2 linked regions of the Kordia antarctica genome follow. The protein of the gene in region 2 interacts with the protein of the main gene of each other region in a pairwise test. Links are inferred from orthologs where the notes say so. Each region holds a gene or a part of one and is shown on either strand. Other genes may lie near its edges. The genes, in order: rlmB and IMCC3317_RS06485.

Evidence for each region.
Region 1: the proteins of IMCC3317_RS06485 (region 2) and rlmB interact in binary tests that used the Escherichia coli proteins (3 or more experiments, as listed by UniProt). The link is inferred for Kordia antarctica from one-to-one orthologs.

The regions. Positions count from the first base shown.
Region 1 is NZ_CP019288.1:2,292,435-2,304,641, reverse strand. What follows is about bases 5,027-7,861. They hold rlmB (23S rRNA (guanosine(2251)-2'-O)-methyltransferase RlmB), read right to left. Parts: upstream 6,897-7,861; coding sequence 6,156-6,896; downstream 5,027-6,155. Other genes in these bases: IMCC3317_RS09235 (hypothetical protein), read right to left, coding at 7,818-7,861; IMCC3317_RS09240 (hypothetical protein), read right to left, coding at 6,962-7,807; IMCC3317_RS09250 (rhomboid family intramembrane serine protease), read left to right, coding at 5,400-6,155; IMCC3317_RS09255 (hypothetical protein), read right to left, coding at 5,027-5,220. Outside these bases: IMCC3317_RS09275 (hypothetical protein), read left to right, coding at 1-30; IMCC3317_RS09270 (DUF5723 family protein), read left to right, coding at 48-1,475; IMCC3317_RS09265 (hypothetical protein), read left to right, coding at 1,529-2,323; IMCC3317_RS09260 (replication-associated recombination protein A), read right to left, coding at 2,958-4,235; more of IMCC3317_RS09255, read right to left, coding at 4,363-5,026; more of IMCC3317_RS09235, read right to left, coding at 7,862-8,657; IMCC3317_RS09230 (RagB/SusD family nutrient uptake outer membrane protein), read right to left, coding at 8,678-10,102; IMCC3317_RS09225 (SusC/RagA family TonB-linked outer membrane protein), read right to left, coding at 10,113-12,207. UniProt on the Escherichia coli protein: Specifically methylates the ribose of guanosine 2251 in 23S rRNA.
Region 2 is NZ_CP019288.1:1,604,531-1,611,561, reverse strand. The notes cover bases 3,583-6,464. They hold IMCC3317_RS06485 (NAD(P)H-hydrate dehydratase), read left to right. Parts: upstream 3,583-4,171; coding sequence 4,172-5,758; downstream 5,759-6,464. Other genes in these bases: IMCC3317_RS06480 (TlpA family protein disulfide reductase), read right to left, coding at 5,823-6,464; thrA (bifunctional aspartate kinase/homoserine dehydrogenase I), read right to left, coding at 3,583-3,806. Also shown: IMCC3317_RS06495 (homoserine kinase), read right to left, coding at 129-1,052; more of thrA, read right to left, coding at 1,359-3,582; more of IMCC3317_RS06480, read right to left, coding at 6,465-7,031. UniProt on the Escherichia coli protein: Bifunctional enzyme that catalyzes the epimerization of the S- and R-forms of NAD(P)HX and the dehydration of the S-form of NAD(P)HX at the expense of ADP, which is converted to AMP.

The sequences.
Region 1 (12,207 bases), 690 kb from region 2 along the record:
GCGACTTTATTTTTTCAAATAGATAGCTAAAATTAACAATATAATCTGTGAAAAAACTCAGTATAGTATTCATACTCTTTTCTTTTTTTGTGCATGCGCAGAACAAGCAATTGCTGTATAATTATACGGACATTCCACAATCGTTGTTGTTAAATCCTGGCGCTGAAGTCAATTATAAATGGCATATTGGAATTCCGTTATTATCACACATTCATGCAAGTTTTGGTGCTTCTGGCGTTTCGGCATATGATTTATTTGCAGCTAATGGAATTGATTTTAATGAAAAACTACGGAGAGTTGTCTATAATTTAGATCGAAATGATTACTTCACAATCAATCAGCAAGTAGAAATTTTAAGTGGCGGATTTGCTGTTGGAAAATCGTTCGAACGCAATAAATATCTTTCCTTTGGATTGTATCAAGAAACAGATATTCATTTGTATTATCCGAGAGATTATGCAATTTTGGCATACGAAGGAAATCGTGATAATATCGATCGTGAATTTGATTTGAGCGATTTGAACGGAAAAGGCGAATTAATTTCTGTGCTTCATGTCGGTTTAACAACTAAAGTGAACAAAAAATGGACGTATGGAATTCGTGGAAAAATATATTCGAGTCTACTCAATTTTAAATCCACCAATAATAATGGAAGTTTTGTCACTACAGAAGGCACAAATAATTTCTATAACCATGCGTTTGATTTGGATTTAGAATTACAAACTTCGGGTTTTGCTTCTTTGATTGATTTGGACAACGACGGACAAAACGATTGGAATAAAAAAGCGGTGAAGGAATTGCGCAAACGTGTGCTTTTTGGTGGAAATTTAGGATTAGGAGTCGATCTTGGTTTTACGTATCATCCAAAAGAACAATTCACAATTACGGGAAGTATTCAAGATCTCGGATTTATTCATCACACAAAAGATGTAGAAACATATACATTAAAAGGTCAACATACATTTGAAGGTGTAAATCCGCTGTTTCCGAATAATGGTTCTGGGCAAACTGCGGAAGAATATTGGCAAGAAATTAAAGATAATTTTGAAGATTTATTCGAACTGGATACGATTACAAAAAAGTATGTTTCTTGGCGTTCGCCGAAATTAAACGGTTCTGCTTCGTACAAATACGGCAAAAAAATATTGAAAGAATGTAATTGCATTGCAGAAGATGGCGATTATTTAAACGAAGTTGGTTTGCAAGTATTTGCAATTGGACGTTCACGAAGACCACAACTTGCGGTAACGGCGTTTTATTACAGACGATTATTTAGCTTTTTAAGCGGAAAAGTAACGTATACAGTTGACGGATTTTCCAAAACAAATGTTGGTGTCGGTTTGTCATCGCACGTTGGAAACATGAATTTTTATATCATGGCAGACAATCTTTTTGAATATCAAAACATTGCAAAAGCACAATATGCTTCTGTACAACTTGGATTTAATTACATTTTTCCGATGGAGAAAAAGTAGTGAATTCCAATAAAATCCTTAATTTGGAAGCCTAATAGAAAAAATATAAAAATATGAAACGTTTTTTAGTGAGTGTTGTTTTTCTTTTGATCACGTTTTCTTGTTTTTCACAAGATTTGAATAGTTATAAATATGTAGTAGTTCCTTATAAATTCGACTTTTTAAAAGATCATGATAAGTATCGTGTGAATACGTTGGTGCGTCATTCATTCAAAAAAGAAGGTTTCGAAGTTTTATATGATAGCGAAGAGTTTCCGAAAGATTTGGTAGACGACAGATGTTTAGCATTGTATATGGACATAAATAACGATTCGGGTATTTTTACGACTAAAATGTCCATCGTTTTTCGCGATTGTTCCAATCAAGTTGTGATGGAAACTGCACAAGGGCGCTCCAGAATAAAAGCTTACGAAAAAGCGTATAGTCAAGCATTCAGAAGAGCTTTTGCAGAAATTGAAGCTAAAAATTATAGTTATAAACCAATAAAAAAAACAATTAAAGAAACGCCAAAAGTGGTTGTAGAAACACCAATTGAAGTTGTTGAAAACGTAGAAATTACAGTAGTAGAAGAAAAAACTCCTATTGATAAAACTGTTGTCCAAAATGGAGCTGTAAAAACGGTGACAGAAACTACGGAAGCTGTTTTATACGCACAACCGATTAAAAACGGATATCAATTGGTAGATAGTACGCCAAAAGTTATCATGATTTTACTAAAATCAGGTGCTCCAAATGTATATATCGTAAAAGGACAAGATGCTTCTGTGTATAAAGAAAACGGAAAATGGATCTTGTCAAAAGTGACAAGTGAAGGAAATGTTGTGTCTGTTTTGAATATTAAGTTTTGATTTTAGACGCGCTTCGCTTTTGGAAACGGCTACGCCTTTAGTATCGCTTTGCTCTTAGATTGTTGGTATTTTGGCATGTGAATTATTTACTCAATGGAATAAACTTATAAATCTTTCAACTTTTAAACTGAATTTCACATTGCTACATTAAACTTTGGAAGTTCCCTTTCGCTATCGCTTCAGGTCGCGCTATTCGTTGCAAGTCCTCGCTCGCAAACTCGCTGTGGGCTTTTCACTGCTATCGCTAACTCACCATGATGTGCGATTGTAGGTTTTTGCATTTTGATAGCTTCGCTAGGTATTTTCAATCAAAATATATTTTGATTTCAATAATGCTCAATGTGACATTCGTTTGTTTGTTTGTGTTTACACTGAGTTGAGTCGAAGTGTTGATTCGTCAATTTGTTTTTTGTCAGTTCGTTTATTTGAAAATAATGAGTTATTTAATCTTTTCAATTCCCAAAGCCGTCAGTTCGAGTGATTTTTACATTGCGCGTAGCAGAAATGAAAAAATTGTATCGAGAACAGCTTCGGAAATTAAAGTACTTCTCGATACAAAATTTCTACGAAATTCCACTCGAAGTGACGTTGGTGTTTTAATTTTCCCTAATCCCTAATCCCTAATCCCTAATCCCTAATAACCATACTTGTCTTTCCAGCGATTTTTAAGGAAATCGCGCAGATTTTTTTCTCTAGCATTACTTCCTGGATCGTATATTTTTGTACTAGAAATTTCATCAGGTAGAAATTCTTGCGCTACAAAGTTATTATTGTAATCGTGTGAGTATTTGTAATCTTCGCCATAACCTAAATCTTTCATTAGTTTTGTTGGCGCATTTCGTAAGTGTAGCGGAATTGGTAAATCGCCAGTTTCTTTGACAATTGCTTGCGCTTTTTTGATTGCCATATACGAAGCGTTACTTTTAGCAGAAGTTGCCAAATAAACCGCACACTGACTTAGAATTATACGCGCTTCAGGATAACCAATAATGGAAACTGCCTGAAATGTATTGGTTGCAATCACTAACGCTGTCGGATTTGCAATTCCGATGTCTTCACTTGCTGAAATCAACATTCTGCGTGCAATAAATTTTACATCTTCGCCGCCTTCAATCATTCTGGCAAGCCAATAAACTGCACCATTTGGATCGCTTCCACGAATTGATTTTATGAATGCTGAAATAATATCGTAATGTTGTTCTCCAGTTTTGTCATATAAAACCGTGTTTTTCTGTACACGACTTAATACTAATTCGTTTGTGATAACGATTTTGTCTTTTCCTTCCGAATTGATTAGTAATTCAAAAATATTTAACAATTTTCGAGCATCGCCGCCAGAAAGTCTTAATAAAGCTTCTGTTTCTTTGAGCGTAATTTGCTTATGCGCAAGTTGTGTATCTTCTTTGATGGCACGTTTTAGTAGTTTCACTAAATCATCTTTCCCGAAAGGGTTTAATACATATACTTGACAACGCGATAGTAATGCAGGAATGACTTCAAAGCTTGGATTTTCTGTGGTAGCACCAATTAAAGTTACCCAACCTTTTTCCACAGCACCAAGTAAAGAATCTTGTTGCGATTTGCTAAAACGATGAATTTCATCAATAAAAAGAATTGGGTTTTTAGTCGTAAACAACCCATTTTCTTGTTTTGCACGTAGAATGATTTCTCGTACGTCTTTTACACCAGAACTTATCGCGCTAAGCGAATAAAAAGGACGCTTTGACGTAGTTGCAATAATATTAGCCAACGTTGTTTTTCCTGTTCCTGGTGGTCCCCAAAGTAGGAGTGAAGGAATTAATCCTTTTTCTATTTGTCGGGTAAGTACACCAGTTTCTCCAACAAGATGTTCTTGACTGATATAGTCTTCTAATGTTTTCGGACGAATGCGTTCCGCTAATGGTTCATTCATTAGGCAAAAATAAGGCATTTGTCCAAATTATGCATTAGAAGTTTCTATAAGGTGTTGCAACTACAAATTTTACTATTTTTTTGGTGGAATCTGTAGTTGCATATATTTTTACATTAGGTTATAATTTCTAAGATTTTTTTCCTGCAGATACTTTTGCAGCATGTCTTATAGCACATGTTATATCTCTTCCATTTTTATCAAAAATGCGTCCACAATTTCCACCAGCTATAAGACCAGCAGCATCTACAAATATTCTTCCAACAGCTCGTCCAAAGTCTTCAAATAAGTTTTTTTGGAGCATTCCTATTTTATTTCCTTGCCTGTTATTATTTGAATTCATGTGTAGTAAGCGGTAATTCCAAGGATGTGAGCTATCGAGTGTGGCATTTATCCAATAACTATAACTATTTTTAGCAATACTACACGCTCCTAACATGTTGGCTGCATAATTCCCTGTTCCTGCAGTTTGGTCATATATTACTGGATAGTTAGCAATGATAAAGTTTTCAAATGCTTCAATTTCGGCAGTGAATTCTGCCACGCTTTTGTATGTACTATTTTCAATAGAGATTGCATTGTCAAAAATAGTAAATAGCATATCTGTCAATGGTGCATCTTCAGGTTTAATATAATTCATGTTTACGAGCACATTGGAAGCGTTGTTCAGATCGTCATACATTCCTTCAAGCATTGTCAATTCTGTTTCGTGAGTTTGCCAATCAGTGCAATTGCAAGTTGAGTTATCAAAATAAGCGTCGCTATAGGTATCACCAAAATAGAAAATGTCTTGCAAGGATGCAGTATTAAAATTAGGCATCGTAGCAATGTGATCCATCGCAAGATTGTGAGATATTCCGTAACCGTCAAAATCACTTATGGATTTTAGATTCGTTTCTTGAGAGGTTGTCTCGCTTGTGTTTTCTTCTAAATTACAAGAAAAAATGATAAGCATTAGTAATGTTAGAATGGTTGATTTTTTTTTCATAATAGTTGTTATTTAGTTGATTGTCAGATAATTTACGATTTAAAAATGTATTTTTAATACGTGAACACCGTATTTTTTTAGAGGAAAAACCCTGATTAAATAACTGTTTTTTCTAGGTGACAATTTTTCATGCGAACTAATTTTGGCTGATTTTTTGACTACTTGATGTAAAATTATTTATGAATTCTAATCAACAACCTTTTGTATTTACGCCACAAGTCGTACTACTACCATTTTTGTTTATACTATTAATTTGGTTAGTATATTGGTCTGAAATACGTTTTGGATTCCGTTTTAATGAATATGGCGTGTATCCAAGAACATTGAAAGGATTGCGAGGAATTTTACTGAGTCCGTTTATTCATGGAAGCTTGAAACATCTTTGGAATAATACAATTCCGCTATTTTTGCTGAGTGCAGCAATTATTTATTTTTATAGATCGCAACGTTGGATGATCTTTTTGATTGGATTGTTTGGCTCAGGATTGATCACGTGGATTATTGGGCGAGAAGCAAATCATATTGGCGCAAGTGGATTTATTTATGTGTTGATGAGTTTTATCTTTTTTAAAGGAGTTATAACGAAGTATTACAGATTCGTCGCGGTATCGCTGATTATTATGTTTTTATATGGAGGAATGTTGTGGTATTTGTTTCCTATAGAACCACATATTTCTTGGGAAGGTCACTTAGGTGGATTTACCACTGGGTTTTTATTAGCTGTTTTTCTTCCCGTAGTATATGCAAAAGATACGTACGAGTGGGAAAAAGAGGAGTTTGTCCCAGAAAATGATCCTTTTATGAAACATTTTGATGCGGACGGAAATTTTATTGAAACGTTGCCTGATGAAGTAGAAGAAATACCGCAAGCGCTGCCACAGATAAAAGTAAATTATATCTATGTTGATACTTCTAAAATTAATGAAGAAGAGTAGTTAGGCTAAACGTTGTCGTATAATTTCATATAAAAATGCGCCACATGCAACCGAAACATTTAGAGAAGCAATTTCTCCTAGTATTGGTAATTTTGCATGATGATCTACAATTTTTAAGATTGAAGACGAAACACCTTTTCCTTCAGAACCCATTACAATAGCAACTGGCACGGTGAAATCTACATCGTACAATGTGTTTTCGGTTTTTTCAGTTGCAGCAATAATTTGTATGCCTGAACTTTGTAAATGATAGATAGCATCTTTGATGTGATCAACTTTACAGATTGGCATTTTGAAGATAGCACCAGCCGAAGTTTTTACGGAGTCTGCATTTACAGGTGCGCCACCTTTTTTCTGAATGATGATTCCATCGACTCCAGTACATTCTGCTGTACGGATAATGGCTCCAAAATTACGAACATCACTTAGTTGATCTAAGATTAGAAACTTAGGAATTCTTCCAGATTCTATGACACTTATAACTAATGTATCAAGATCATGAAATTCTATGGGAGAAACTAATGCAACAACACCTTGATGATTTTTTTTGGTAAGTCTATTTAGTTTTTCTGGTGGAACAAACGAAGTACTGATTGCGTTTGTACGCAATAGTTGGTCTAATTCATTGAATAAGTCGCCTCTAAGCCCTTTTTGAATAAAAACCTTATCAATTGTGCTTCCTGAATTGATTGCCTCTATAATGGCTCTTATACCAAATATTTGTGTGTTATTGTCTTGCATGGGACAAAGATAAAATAAAAAACCACCCAATTGGGTGGTTTTTTGAATGTATTATGTTGTTATTTTTACATTGGTGTGTAAACAGAAACTCCGTTTTCTCCGTATCCTTCGCAGAACCAAGAAGTAGTCATAACTCCAGTAGCAACATTTACTTCGTTAACTCCTCCATTTAATGGAATAACAGCTCCCCAAGGGTCACTTTGGTTTTCCCATTGAATTTTGTTACAAGAGTTGCTGAATGTAAAGTCAAAACTAGTTGGACCAGTTCCGTAAGCAGCACCGTAAGGACCACCATTGTAAAGACCTCCTGAGAAATCTTGTACAAAGAAAGTTCCATCTCCATTATCAACAATCGCCATAACTTCTGTGTTAGGGTTAAAGTTTGGAAGGAAATCATGGTATCCGTAATTAGTAGTAACACTGTACATTCCACCTAAGTCTAATGTAAGATCACATACTAAGTTTACTCTGTGACGTACTGTCGAAGATCCGTCTGATAATCCAACAGAAACTCCTCTTGTTGCTGATTGTAACACGATATCAAAAGAGATATCAGAAGATACTAAAGCAGTAGCAGCAGTTGGTGTAAGATTTAAGTTAATCAAAGCAGTATTCGTATTAGCAGCAAAGGTTACAGCACCACTAACAGAAATTGCGTTACTTGATACACCTACTACATCTTCGATAGCGTAAGTTACATTTACTGCAGTTAAGTTAATAGGAGCAGTAAAGTTTACAGGAACAGTAATTAACGTCAAAGAGTTATCTACAGAACTTGTAGTTACTTCCGTTGGGAATTCTATCCATCCTGATTCAGGATCTGATTGAAATCTATTACCATCATCACTTACACAGCTATATGTAAATACTAATACCAAAGGTAAGATGAATAATTTTATAATTTTTTTCATAACAAAGTTATTATATTTTAGTTAATGTATACGTAGTTGTAGCTACAGAACCACATATTTCGTCGATGTCTTCATCGAAAATAAATGTAATTGATGTATCATCTCCAACAGTATATGATCCTAGTGATGTTGCAGGTCCGAATGCGATAGATCCACCACATCCAACTCCTGAAACTTGTCCGTCAAGAAGCCCTTTAGATGTAGTTGTACCACATACAAAGCTAAAAGAGAAATCAACTGGTGGATTAGAAAACCCAAAACTTGGGTAACATTTCACATTGAAGGTTCTTTCAGTTGATGCAGTTCCACCAACTAATTCAACATTTATTGCTGTTCCTAATGCTGGAGCAAATCCAGCAGCAGCGATACCACCTGATACGAAATCTAAAGTATACATACCAGTAGCGAAAGTTGCGTCAATAGGGCAAATTTCTACTAATGATAGTGTATGAATTTGGGTACTTCCAATTCCTCCGTCTACTGAATCAATTTTTAATGATAAAGTTTCACCTGAAGTTGTCAATCCGTCATCCATACCCATAACAGTTAAAGTTCCAAAGAACTCGTTAGCAGGAATCGTAACAGTAGTAGGAAATGAATACATTCCACTTGTAGCAGTTGTATTATCAGCGTCAACAGAAACATTTACTGTTCTTGCTGATGAAGATGTAGTACTTACACCTACAGATACATCTATTGTGTTGGTACTATTGATCTCAACTTCTAATGTAGAAGATGTTCCATTAAAGTATGCCAAAGTTTGGCTACCATCATATATTGGTGATTGTGTCTCTTCACACGAAGTGAACATAAACAACACACCTATGAAAAGTATTGCGATTTTTTTCATTACTTTCTTTTTTTAGTTTATTAGTACCCTGAATTCTGGGTCATGTTAGGGTTAGCATTAATTTCAGCTTGCGGTATTGGGAAAGTAAATTTCTCAGATGAAACCGGAAGTGAACATGGAATACCACCAACACAATCGTTAGCAGCTCTATCAATACCTTCATTTAAGATATTTCTGTATCTTTTAATATCAACATACCTGAAACCTTCGTAGCATAACTCTAATCTTCTTTCAGCTTTTACATCAGTAATAGCTTCATTTAAAGAAGTGTAAGTCGCTGTTGTTTGAGGTGTGTTAAATCTAGCATTTCTAACAGCATTCACGTCTGCAGCAGCAGCAGCGAAATCTGGAGCAGCTTTTCTAGCATGCGCCTCAGCTCTGATTAAATAGATTTCAGAAAGTCTCATTGCTTTGTAATCATTGATATAATTAGTATCAGCACCAGCTGGATACTTTCCAATAGTTAATTCAGGAGGCGTAGCACCTGGATTACTTGCAGGATCAACATTTACAGTACGACGAACATCTCCAGCAGCAAAAAGTCCAAATAACCCGGTAGACATTTCGATAAAATCACCACCTGTACCTGTAAAAATCCAGTTGAAGGCAATACTACTGTTGTTTCCTTGTACGTTGTCAAATTTGAAGATAACTTCTGTTGTGTCAGTATCTCCGTTAAACATTGCAGCATACTGTGTTTGGTTAGCTAATGAATAGCTAGCAATCAATGTATTTGCATTAGAAATAGCTGTCGTGTAATCTCCACTGTACAATGCTACTCTAGCTCTTAAGAAAGTGATAAAATCACGAGTCGCGAAGTTCTTATCAGTAGAACTTGTTGGCATTAAGCTAGCAGCTAGTGTAAGATCGTTTTCAATTTCAGTTACGATTTCTCCAACAGTTTGTCTTGCAGGAAAATCAGATGTAGATACAGTATTTTGATAGAAAACACCTAAAGAAGCAGAATTTAATAAATCCTCCGAATAGTATGTTAATAAATCATGGTGTAAATACGCTCTGAATGCATAACACTGAGCTAATATATTGTTGTAAGAGCCAGTTTCACCAGATGTTGGTGTAATTACAGAAGCTCCAGCTAATACACGGTTAAAGTTGTTAATCGCGTTGTATCTATCTCCCCAAGTTCCTTGGTCACCATTTTGAGAGTTCAATAATTGGTTCAACAGGTTTAATTGCTGACCTCCATTGTCTTTTCCGATTTTGGTATTATCTGAAAAGATAGAGTTAAATGAGATTAAACTAGCTTGTCCACCTCCACGATTTATACTGTTTATAGCTCCACGTAATCCTGCTTCTAAATCAGAAACACTTTGATAGGCGGTTTCTTCAACCAAACTATCTACTGGAAAACGTTCTAATTGATCGTCACAACTTACTGCGAAGAGTAAGGTGACAATAATTGGTATTAGAAAATATTTTTTCATTTTTTATTTTTTAAAAGTTTAAGTCAAATCCTAAAGAGAAAGTTCTTGGAACTGGATAATCAAAGAAACCAGTATTTTGGTTACTTTCAGGATCAAATCCTCTCCATTTTGTCCATGTTACTAAGTTAGTACCCTGAACATAAACTCTCAATCCAGATAAGATATTTGTTTTTTCTAAGATTTTAGAATCAACTTTGTATGATAATGAAACGTTTCTTAAACGTAAGAATGAAGCATCTTCAAGATATCGATCTCCATCAACTGCACGTAAACCTCCAAACGATAATGCTGGAATGTCAGTTACTTGTCCTGGAGTAGTCCATGCATTTAAGATACTAGTTGACTGGTTAGCAAATCCTGCTAATCCTACATCTTCTACAATCGCTAATGAACTATTTTGTCTATATCTGTCTGCTGAAAATGAGAATAACGAACTTAGTGTAAATCCTTTATAAGTGATGTCAGCTCCGAAACCTCCAGTATATGATGGATCGAAATTTTTATCTAAGTAAACTGCATCATCAGGACTGTAAACATTCGTAATGTTACCGTCTACATCAAAGTAAAGAGGTTGTCCGTTTGAAGGATCAACTCCTGCCCATCTAGTTAAGAACCATGTGTTAGCTGCACGTCCTTCAGCAACACGTAGCGTGTTACCTGTGAATCCACCTGGTAATCTTTCAACTTCATTTTTGTTGTAGTTACCATTTGCATGAACTCTAACAGCCCAAGGATTATTTTCTGATTTTCTTAATACATCATAAGAAATTTGTAAATCAAAACCTGTGTTACTCATGTCAGCAACGTTTGCAGTAACTTGGTTGTATCCAGTTCCAGCAACAGATAATAATTTTTGAGAGAATAAATCTTTCGTTAAATTTCTATAGAAATCAAATTCTCCAGATAATCTATTGTTCCATAACCCAAAGCTTAAACCAACGTTTAATTGATTTGAAGTTTCCCATTTGATATTTTCATCAACTAGCGTCCCTAAGTTGTATCCTGTACCTAATTGGTAGCTAGGACCAGCATTTACAGTTTGAAGACCTTGGTAACGAGTTCCAACGTTTTGATTACCTACAACTCCGTAACTTGCTCTAAGCTTTAATGTCGTAATAAAATCAACATCACTCATGAAATCTTCGTTATCAATATTCCATCTACCTGCAACCGACCAGAATGTACCTGTTGGGTTTTTAGGGAAACGAGATGTTTGATCTTGTCTGATTGTAGCTGCAAATCCGTACTTTCCATCGTAATCTAAATCTAAAGTTCCGAATACAGAAGCTAAAGCGATTTCAGTTTCAGTAGAACCAACACTTGGTACGTAATTATAAATGTCAGTACCAGATCCGTCAGGATCTTCTGTGGTATTTCCATCAGTGAAACCATTTCCTGAACCTGGCAATGCCGGGTTTAGACCGAAAGCTTGATAATTAGCATTTTGTGTATTAGAGTAGTTGTACTCTCCGTAAACAGTAGCTGTTAAATTTAACTTATCAGTAATATCATTTTGATATCTAAGGAAAGCATTTGTAATAAAGTTAGCATCTCTAAAGAAGTTCTCAAACTGAGTACCTTTTTCTTCTGAAGCTTGATTAGGAGAAATTAATCCTCTAAGACTTCCTGGAGCAGTGATGAATAGACTTTCGATATTTGTATAATCAATACCAACAGAACCTCCAATAGTTAAGTTTTTCGCAAAGTTGTAATCTGCTGAAATACTTCCTACTGCTTTAAATTCAGTTTCTTCATCTGTGTTTAATCTTGCTGTGTTCAATGCTAAATAAGCAGTGTTAACAAATCCGTTAGCTCCACTTGCGTTTATTGAACCGTCAGCGTTTAATGCTCCACTTTGTTGAGTACCAATAATGTTAATACTTCCATCAGGATTGTAAGGTGATAAATAAGGCAATCCAATGTAAGGTACAATGAACGGGTTATCTAACTGACCTCCTGTGTTATTACCTCTAGCTGCATCAACAATGAAGTTGTTTACAGAGTAGTTTAACGTTAATGTAGTAGCATAGTTGAATTTCTTACTATCAGAAGTTCCAGTAAAGTTGTTTCTGAAAGAGAAACGCTTTAAATCACTACCTAATGTA
Region 2 (7,031 bases):
TTGATTCAATAATTAAAAAATTGAATGATTCAATAATTTTAGTTTATAATAAGTTTCCGTCAAGCTGAACTTGATTCAGCTTCTCACAAGTAGCTAACACTTTAAAATTTAAAATTTAGCATTTAAAATTAATTTAAGATCCGACAACCTTCCACATTAATTTTCGAAACATGAATGTCAAAGTCAATATTAATATTTTTATAGGTTTTACTCATTATTTTAGCAACTTTTTCTGCCATTTCTTTTCCTTTGCTAAGCGCGAAAATAGAAGGTCCAGAACCTGAAATTCCAGCACCTAATGCGCCACAAGCAATTGCGTTTTCTTTCACTTTTTTGAATCCAGGAATTAAGATTGCGCGTAATGGTTCTACAATTTCGTCATGTAATGATCTGCTAATTAAATCATAATCGGAAGTGTGTAAACCGCTAATCAATCCGCCTAAGTTTCCAATTTGGATAATAGACTTTTTCATAGAAATATTTTGTTTCAATACCGAACGCGAATCCGACGTTTTGACTTCTATTTGCGGATGAATTACCGTTGCGTACAATTCGCTTGGCGTTGGAATTTTGATTAAATCCAACGGTTCATAACTTCGCACTAAGGTAAATCCGCCCAAAAGGGCAGGAGCCACATTATCCGCGTGTGCAGTTCCACTAGCGAGTTTTTCCCCTTGCATCGCAAAAGGCACTAATTCTTTTAGTGTAAACGGTTTCCCGAGCAATTCATTCATTGCAAATACAGTTCCTGCCGAACTTGCTGCGCTGCTTCCAATTCCGCTTCCTGCTTTTATATTTTTATAGATTTCGATTTCAAAACCGTGATTTAGATTTAGTTTTTCCAACATTGCCAAACCTGCAACACCTGCAACATTTTTCTCGGTTTCCAAAGGTAAATCTTGCCCGACAAGTTTCGAAATTCGAATGCCTTTTTCAGCAGTTTTCCGAATGACCATTTCGTCACCAACGTTGTCCAAACAAAGTCCGAGCACATCGAATCCGCAAGAGACATTTGCAATGGTTGCTGGCGCGAATATTTTTATTTCGTTCATTTTTGTTTGATTGAAAGATTAAACTATTCAATAATTCAATAATTTTTTATTTTGTAACAAGCTAACGTCAAGCTGAACTTGATTCAGCTTCCCACAAGTAGCTAATACTTTTACATTTAAAATTTAGCATCTCGACTGCGCTTGATGTGACACATTTTTCATTTTGAGTTTCAAGGTACTTCTCGATACAAAATTCTTTCAGATAGCTTCGCTAGGTATTTTCTATCAAAATATATTTTGATCTCAATAATACTCGAAGTGACGTTTGCATACATTTAAAATTTAACATTCAAAAATTTATAATTTCTAGAACTTCCCAACACGAATTACATCTGCAAAAATCCCTGAAGCAGTCACTTCTGTTCCTGCGCCTGCGCCTTTTATTTGCAAAGGTTGCAATACGTAGCGATCCGTGAAAAATAATACTATATTATCACTTCCTTCTAAATTGTAAAAAGGATGATCGGAAGGAATGTGTTGCAAACCAACTGTTGCTTTTCCATCTTCAAAAGTAGCAACATATTTTAAACGACAGTTTTTATCGTTTGCTTCTTTGAAAATTTTCTGAAAATGATCTTCATATTTCGTTAATGAAGCATAGAAACCTTCATTGTTTTCTGTTTCGAGTGTTTCTTTCGGAAGAAATGAATCGTTTTCAATTTCGTCCAATTCCATCACATAACCGCTTTCGCGTGCTAAAATCAGGATTTTACGTGCGACATCAATTCCGCTTAAATCAATCTTCGGATCAGGTTCCGTATAACCTTCTTTCTGTGCTTGTGATACAATATCATGAAATGTATTTTCATTGCTGAAATTGTTAAAGACAAAGTTTAAACTACCAGAAAGTACTGCTTGTATTTTGTGAACTCTATCGCCAGAAGCGATTAGGTTTTTTAGCGTATCAATAATTGGCAATCCTGCGCCAACGTTTGTTTCAAATAATAACGGCGCATTGTATTTTCTTGAAATTCGCTTTAAGTTTTTATAGTTTTCATATTCAGAAGCACATGCAATTTTGTTACAGGTCACAACTGCAATATTGTTACGTAAATAGTGTTCGTAAACGTTAGACACTTTATGACTTGCTGAGATGTCAATAAAGATACTGTTACGAAGATTCAACGATTTGGTAGTTGTGTGAAATTCGTCCAAACTTGCTTTGCTACCATTTGCTAGGTTGTCTTTCCATTTGTCTAAATCAATACCTTCTTCTTCAAAATACATGGTTCTCGAATTAGAGATTCCCACAACTCTGATGTTTAGTTTTAATTGTTTAAGAAGAAATTCGCTTTGTTTTTTGAGCTGTGCCAAGAAGCGTTCGCCCACATTTCCAACACCAGTTACAAATAAGTTGAGTTGTTTTATTTTTTCTTCAAAGAATTCTTCATGCAATGCATTCAATGCTTTTTTTGCATCTTCACTATTAATAACTGCTGAAATGTTTTTCTCAGATGCGCCTTGTGCAATTGCTCTAATATTTACATTATTTTTTCCAAGCATGCTAAACATTTTACCACTTAACCCTTGATGATTTTTCATGTTTTCACCAACTAATGCGATAATTGCTAATTGTTGTTCCACGAGAATTGGATCTACTTTTCCAGAAGCAATTTCGTAGGTAAATGTTTCATCAAGTGCAATTTTGGCTCTAGACGCTTCTTTGTCATTGATTCCTATACAAATTGAATGTTCAGAAGAAGCTTGCGTAATGAGAACGATGTTTATTTTTTGTGCTAATAAGGTTTCAAATAATCGTTTTGAAAACCCAGGAATTCCGATCATTCCACTTCCTTCCAATGTTAGTAATGAAATATTTTCAATGTAACTAATTCCTTTTACGGCTTGTTGTTTTCCGTTTGGATTTTTTGTGATACGAGTTCCTTCTTGTTCAGGATCAAATGTATTTTTTATTAGAATTGGAATTTTTTTCCGCAATACAGGTTGAATCGTTGGCGGATAAATCACTTTTGCACCAAAGTGCGATAGTTCCATTGCTTCTTGATATGAGATGTGCGGAATTGGCGTTGCTTGTTTTACAATTCGCGGATTTGCGGTGTACATTCCGCTAACATCTGTCCAAATCTGTAATTCTCTGGCATTTACTGCTGCTGCAATAATTGCGGCTGTATAATCAGATCCGCCTCTTCCTAATGTTGTGGTTTCTCCATTTTCTGTCGCAGCGATAAATCCGGGTAAGATGACAATTTGCTTTTCATTCTTTTCAAAAAATGATTGACAATTTTTTTTTGTCAGTTTCATCTCAACTTGCGCATTTTCGTAGCTTTCTGAGGTAATAATTAATTCTCGACTATCTTTATATATACAATCAAGTTTCTGAATTTTCATGACTTCCGAAATGATATAGGAAGATAATAATTCGCCAAAACTTGCAATGGTTGCTAATGTTTTCGGAGTTAATTCGCGCAGCAAAAAACAACCTTCATATAACGTTTCTAGATAGTTTAATAAACGTTTTGTGTGACTGATAACCGCGCTTTGTTCCGTAACAGGAATTAAATCTTTTACTACTTGCATGTGTCTGTTTTCAATTTCTTGCAAGAGTGATTTGTAGTATTCATCTTTTACTGCGGCGAGTTCGGCAGTTTTTAGAAGCATATTCGTAGTGTTTCCAAATGCAGAAACTACCACGACTATTTTTTCATTTTGTGATGCTTTTGTAATGATATTAATTACTAAGCTTATATTTTGTGCATTGGCGACAGAGGTGCCACCAAATTTGAGTACGTTCATGAGTATTTTTTTGTATGGTTATCGTCAGTTTTTTAAGAAGGTTTTATAAGATATATTTAATGGGAATAAACACCGAACGGTTATGAATAGCTAGACCCCAAAAGGGGTTTTAATAGTACTTGTCACAGTTGTAGAAGAAACTGTGAAGCAATTAATGAATGTGATATTGTTTGCTACTAAACGCATATTTTATTGTATGATGTTGTTCAAAAGTATTACTTTTATAAGCATAAACAAATTATATGTTTATTTTTCACGGATGTGTAGTGAAAACACCTTTTTTTTAAAAAAGCACTAAAAAAGTATAGCAAATTGCAAGATATTTCATCAAAAGTGTAATGCTATACAATTATAAAATTTAACACATGAAGATATATTCAGCAGATCAAATCTACCAAGCGATCAATACTACGATTGAAAAAAATAAAATTTCGTCCAATGAATTAATGGAATTTGCAGGAATTCAAATTTTTAATTGGTTTCATACGCGCATGCAAGGTGCGCAAGTTCCGATTCATATTTATTGCGGAATTGGAAATAATGGCGGTTCCGGTTTGGTGTTAGGTCGCCAATTGTTGCAACATGGTTATAATGTGCACACGTACGTTGTAAATTTCAGCGATAAGCGAACAAAAGATTTTTTAATTAATTATGATCGAATTAAAGAGTTTAAAGTTTGGCCAAGATTGTTGAGTTCGGGCGAGGAATTTCCTGAAATGAATAAAGAGGATATTATTGTAGACGCCATTTTTGGAATTGGATTGAATCGTGAAACTTCGGATTGGGTTAAAAATTTAATTAAATATATTAATGCTTCAGATGCGTATACAGTTTCGATAGATGTTCCTTCTGGTTTGTATCCAAATCATGCGCCAGAAGATAAAGAAGCAGTTATTGAAAGTAATTTTACCTTAACGGGACAAGCGCCAAAATTGAGTTTCTTTTTGCCAGAAACAGGCATTTATATGCAACAATGGGAAGCATTAAATTTTGGATTTGATCAGGAATATTTACAATCAATAGAGACAGAAGTTGAGTTGATTGACAAGCTTGAAATTTTACCATTGTACGTTCCTAGAGAGAAATATGCGCATAAAGGAATCTACGGACACAGCTTGATTGTTGGCGGAAGTTACGGGAAAATAGGCGCTGTAACTTTGGCTAGTTCGGCGTGTTTACGTGTTGGAACAGGATTAATTACCGCGTATATTCCTAAATGTGGGTATATAATTTTACAGACTTCATTGCCAGAAGCGATGGTGATTTGTGATGAAGACGAAAAGAATATTACAAAAATTCAGTACGATATTGAACCAAAAGCTATCGGAATTGGTATTGGTTTAGGAACTGACGCTGCAACTGTAAAAGCATTGAAAGCGTTTTTGAAAACGAATAAAGCACCTTTGGTTATTGATGCAGATGCTTTGAATATATTGGCAGTAAATAAGACATTGTTAAAATCGGTTTCGAAAGGTTCTATTTTGACGCCGCATCCAAAAGAATTGGAGCGATTGATAGGCAAGTGGACAGACGATTTTGATAAGCTTGAAAAGACAAAAGCGTTTTCAAAAAAGTATAACGTAGTTGTTATTATTAAAGGCGCGCATACGATTACTTGTTATGCCGATAAACTGTATATTAACAATACAGGAAATCCAGGAATGGCAACTGCAGGAAGTGGCGATGTATTGACAGGAATGCTCACAGGATTGATTTCGCAAGGATATGATTCGGTTACGGCGGCTATTTTGGGTGTGTATTTACATGGAAAAGCGGGCGATATTGCTTTAACAGGATTGGGATATCAAGCATTGATAGCAAGTGATATTGTGGAACATATTGGCGATGCGTATTTAGATTTGTTCAAAAAGCCAGAAGAACCAAAAGAAGCAGAAGCGCCAAAAGAAGAACCAAAAAAGAGAAAGGCAACTCAAGTTCGTAGAAAGCGGTAAAAATAAATCGCCTTGAATATAGAAATTCAAGGCGATTTATTTATGTTGTTATTTTGAGTGAAAGTTAAATTTTCAACTCATTGAATAGTTCTATTAATTTAGGACTAGATGGTCTTGGTGCATCAGCATTTACAATTTTTCCTTCTGGATTGATTAAGATAAATCTTGGAATGGTTTCTATCGCATACGCGTTTATAAAACTCGATTCATTTCTAGCATCATCCGCAATCAATTGAATTCCGCCTAAGCTTTTATCAGCAACCATTTTTTTCCATGTTTCATATGCTTTTGGCGTATCTATGGAAATAGAAACAAATTCAATTTTCTTATTATGATAATCGGCTTCTATTTTTTTCAAAGAAGGAATTTCCGCTATACAAGGTCCGCACCAAGTTGCCCAAACATCAATATATACATATTTTCCTTTTAAATTTTCTAATGATGTTTTTCCACCTTTGTGATTTTCATAATTAAATTTTGGAGAATCTGTTCCCGCTATTAATGCTTTAATTTTATTATACTTTTTAGTAACTTCCTCTTTCAATTTTTTTTCCGTAGAAATTTCTTGAATAGTATTATATAATTTTTCAGAATTCTCGTTAGATGATGAAATTCCATATGATAATTGAGCAGCTAAATCATTTTTAATATTCTGAGATTTAAGCCCTTTTATTGTCGCTAAAGTTTCTATTGTTATTGAGTCGGTGATCACTTTTTCCATGAAGTAATCTAGCACAATATTTTGATAAGAATCATAATTGCGAAAGTCTTCCGCATTATCATAATCGAATTCATCCAAAGGCTTTAACAAGTTTTCCGAAGCCTTGTATGCTGGTTTTTTTGCGTAGTGCGCATGGTAAGATGGATATCTTGAAAGATTGGCTAAATATTCATAGTTGATTGCTTTTTTTTCTAAGACTATAAAATCTTCATCTAAATCTTTAGATTCTTTTAACTTTGTTTCCGCATCAGTTTTTTTTTCTTCAATTATTTTTAAAAATTCGGCTTCTTCTAATGCGTATACCTCTTGAGGATTTAAGTTTTCATTGGCTAAATATTTTGAAGCTAAGTAGTTGTTGTTTATAGCTCCTGTTCCTTCGTATACAAGAGTTTCATCAAATTTTTTAGTGTCTAAGGACATTTTTAAATCGTTACCTGGAGAAATAAAGAAAGAAGAACGTTCTCTTCCATGAACTAACATATAATAACCTGTGTCAACACGAAGTGTATCTGCAAATGTTCCATCGTCGTTTAATTTGATTTCTTTTTCATA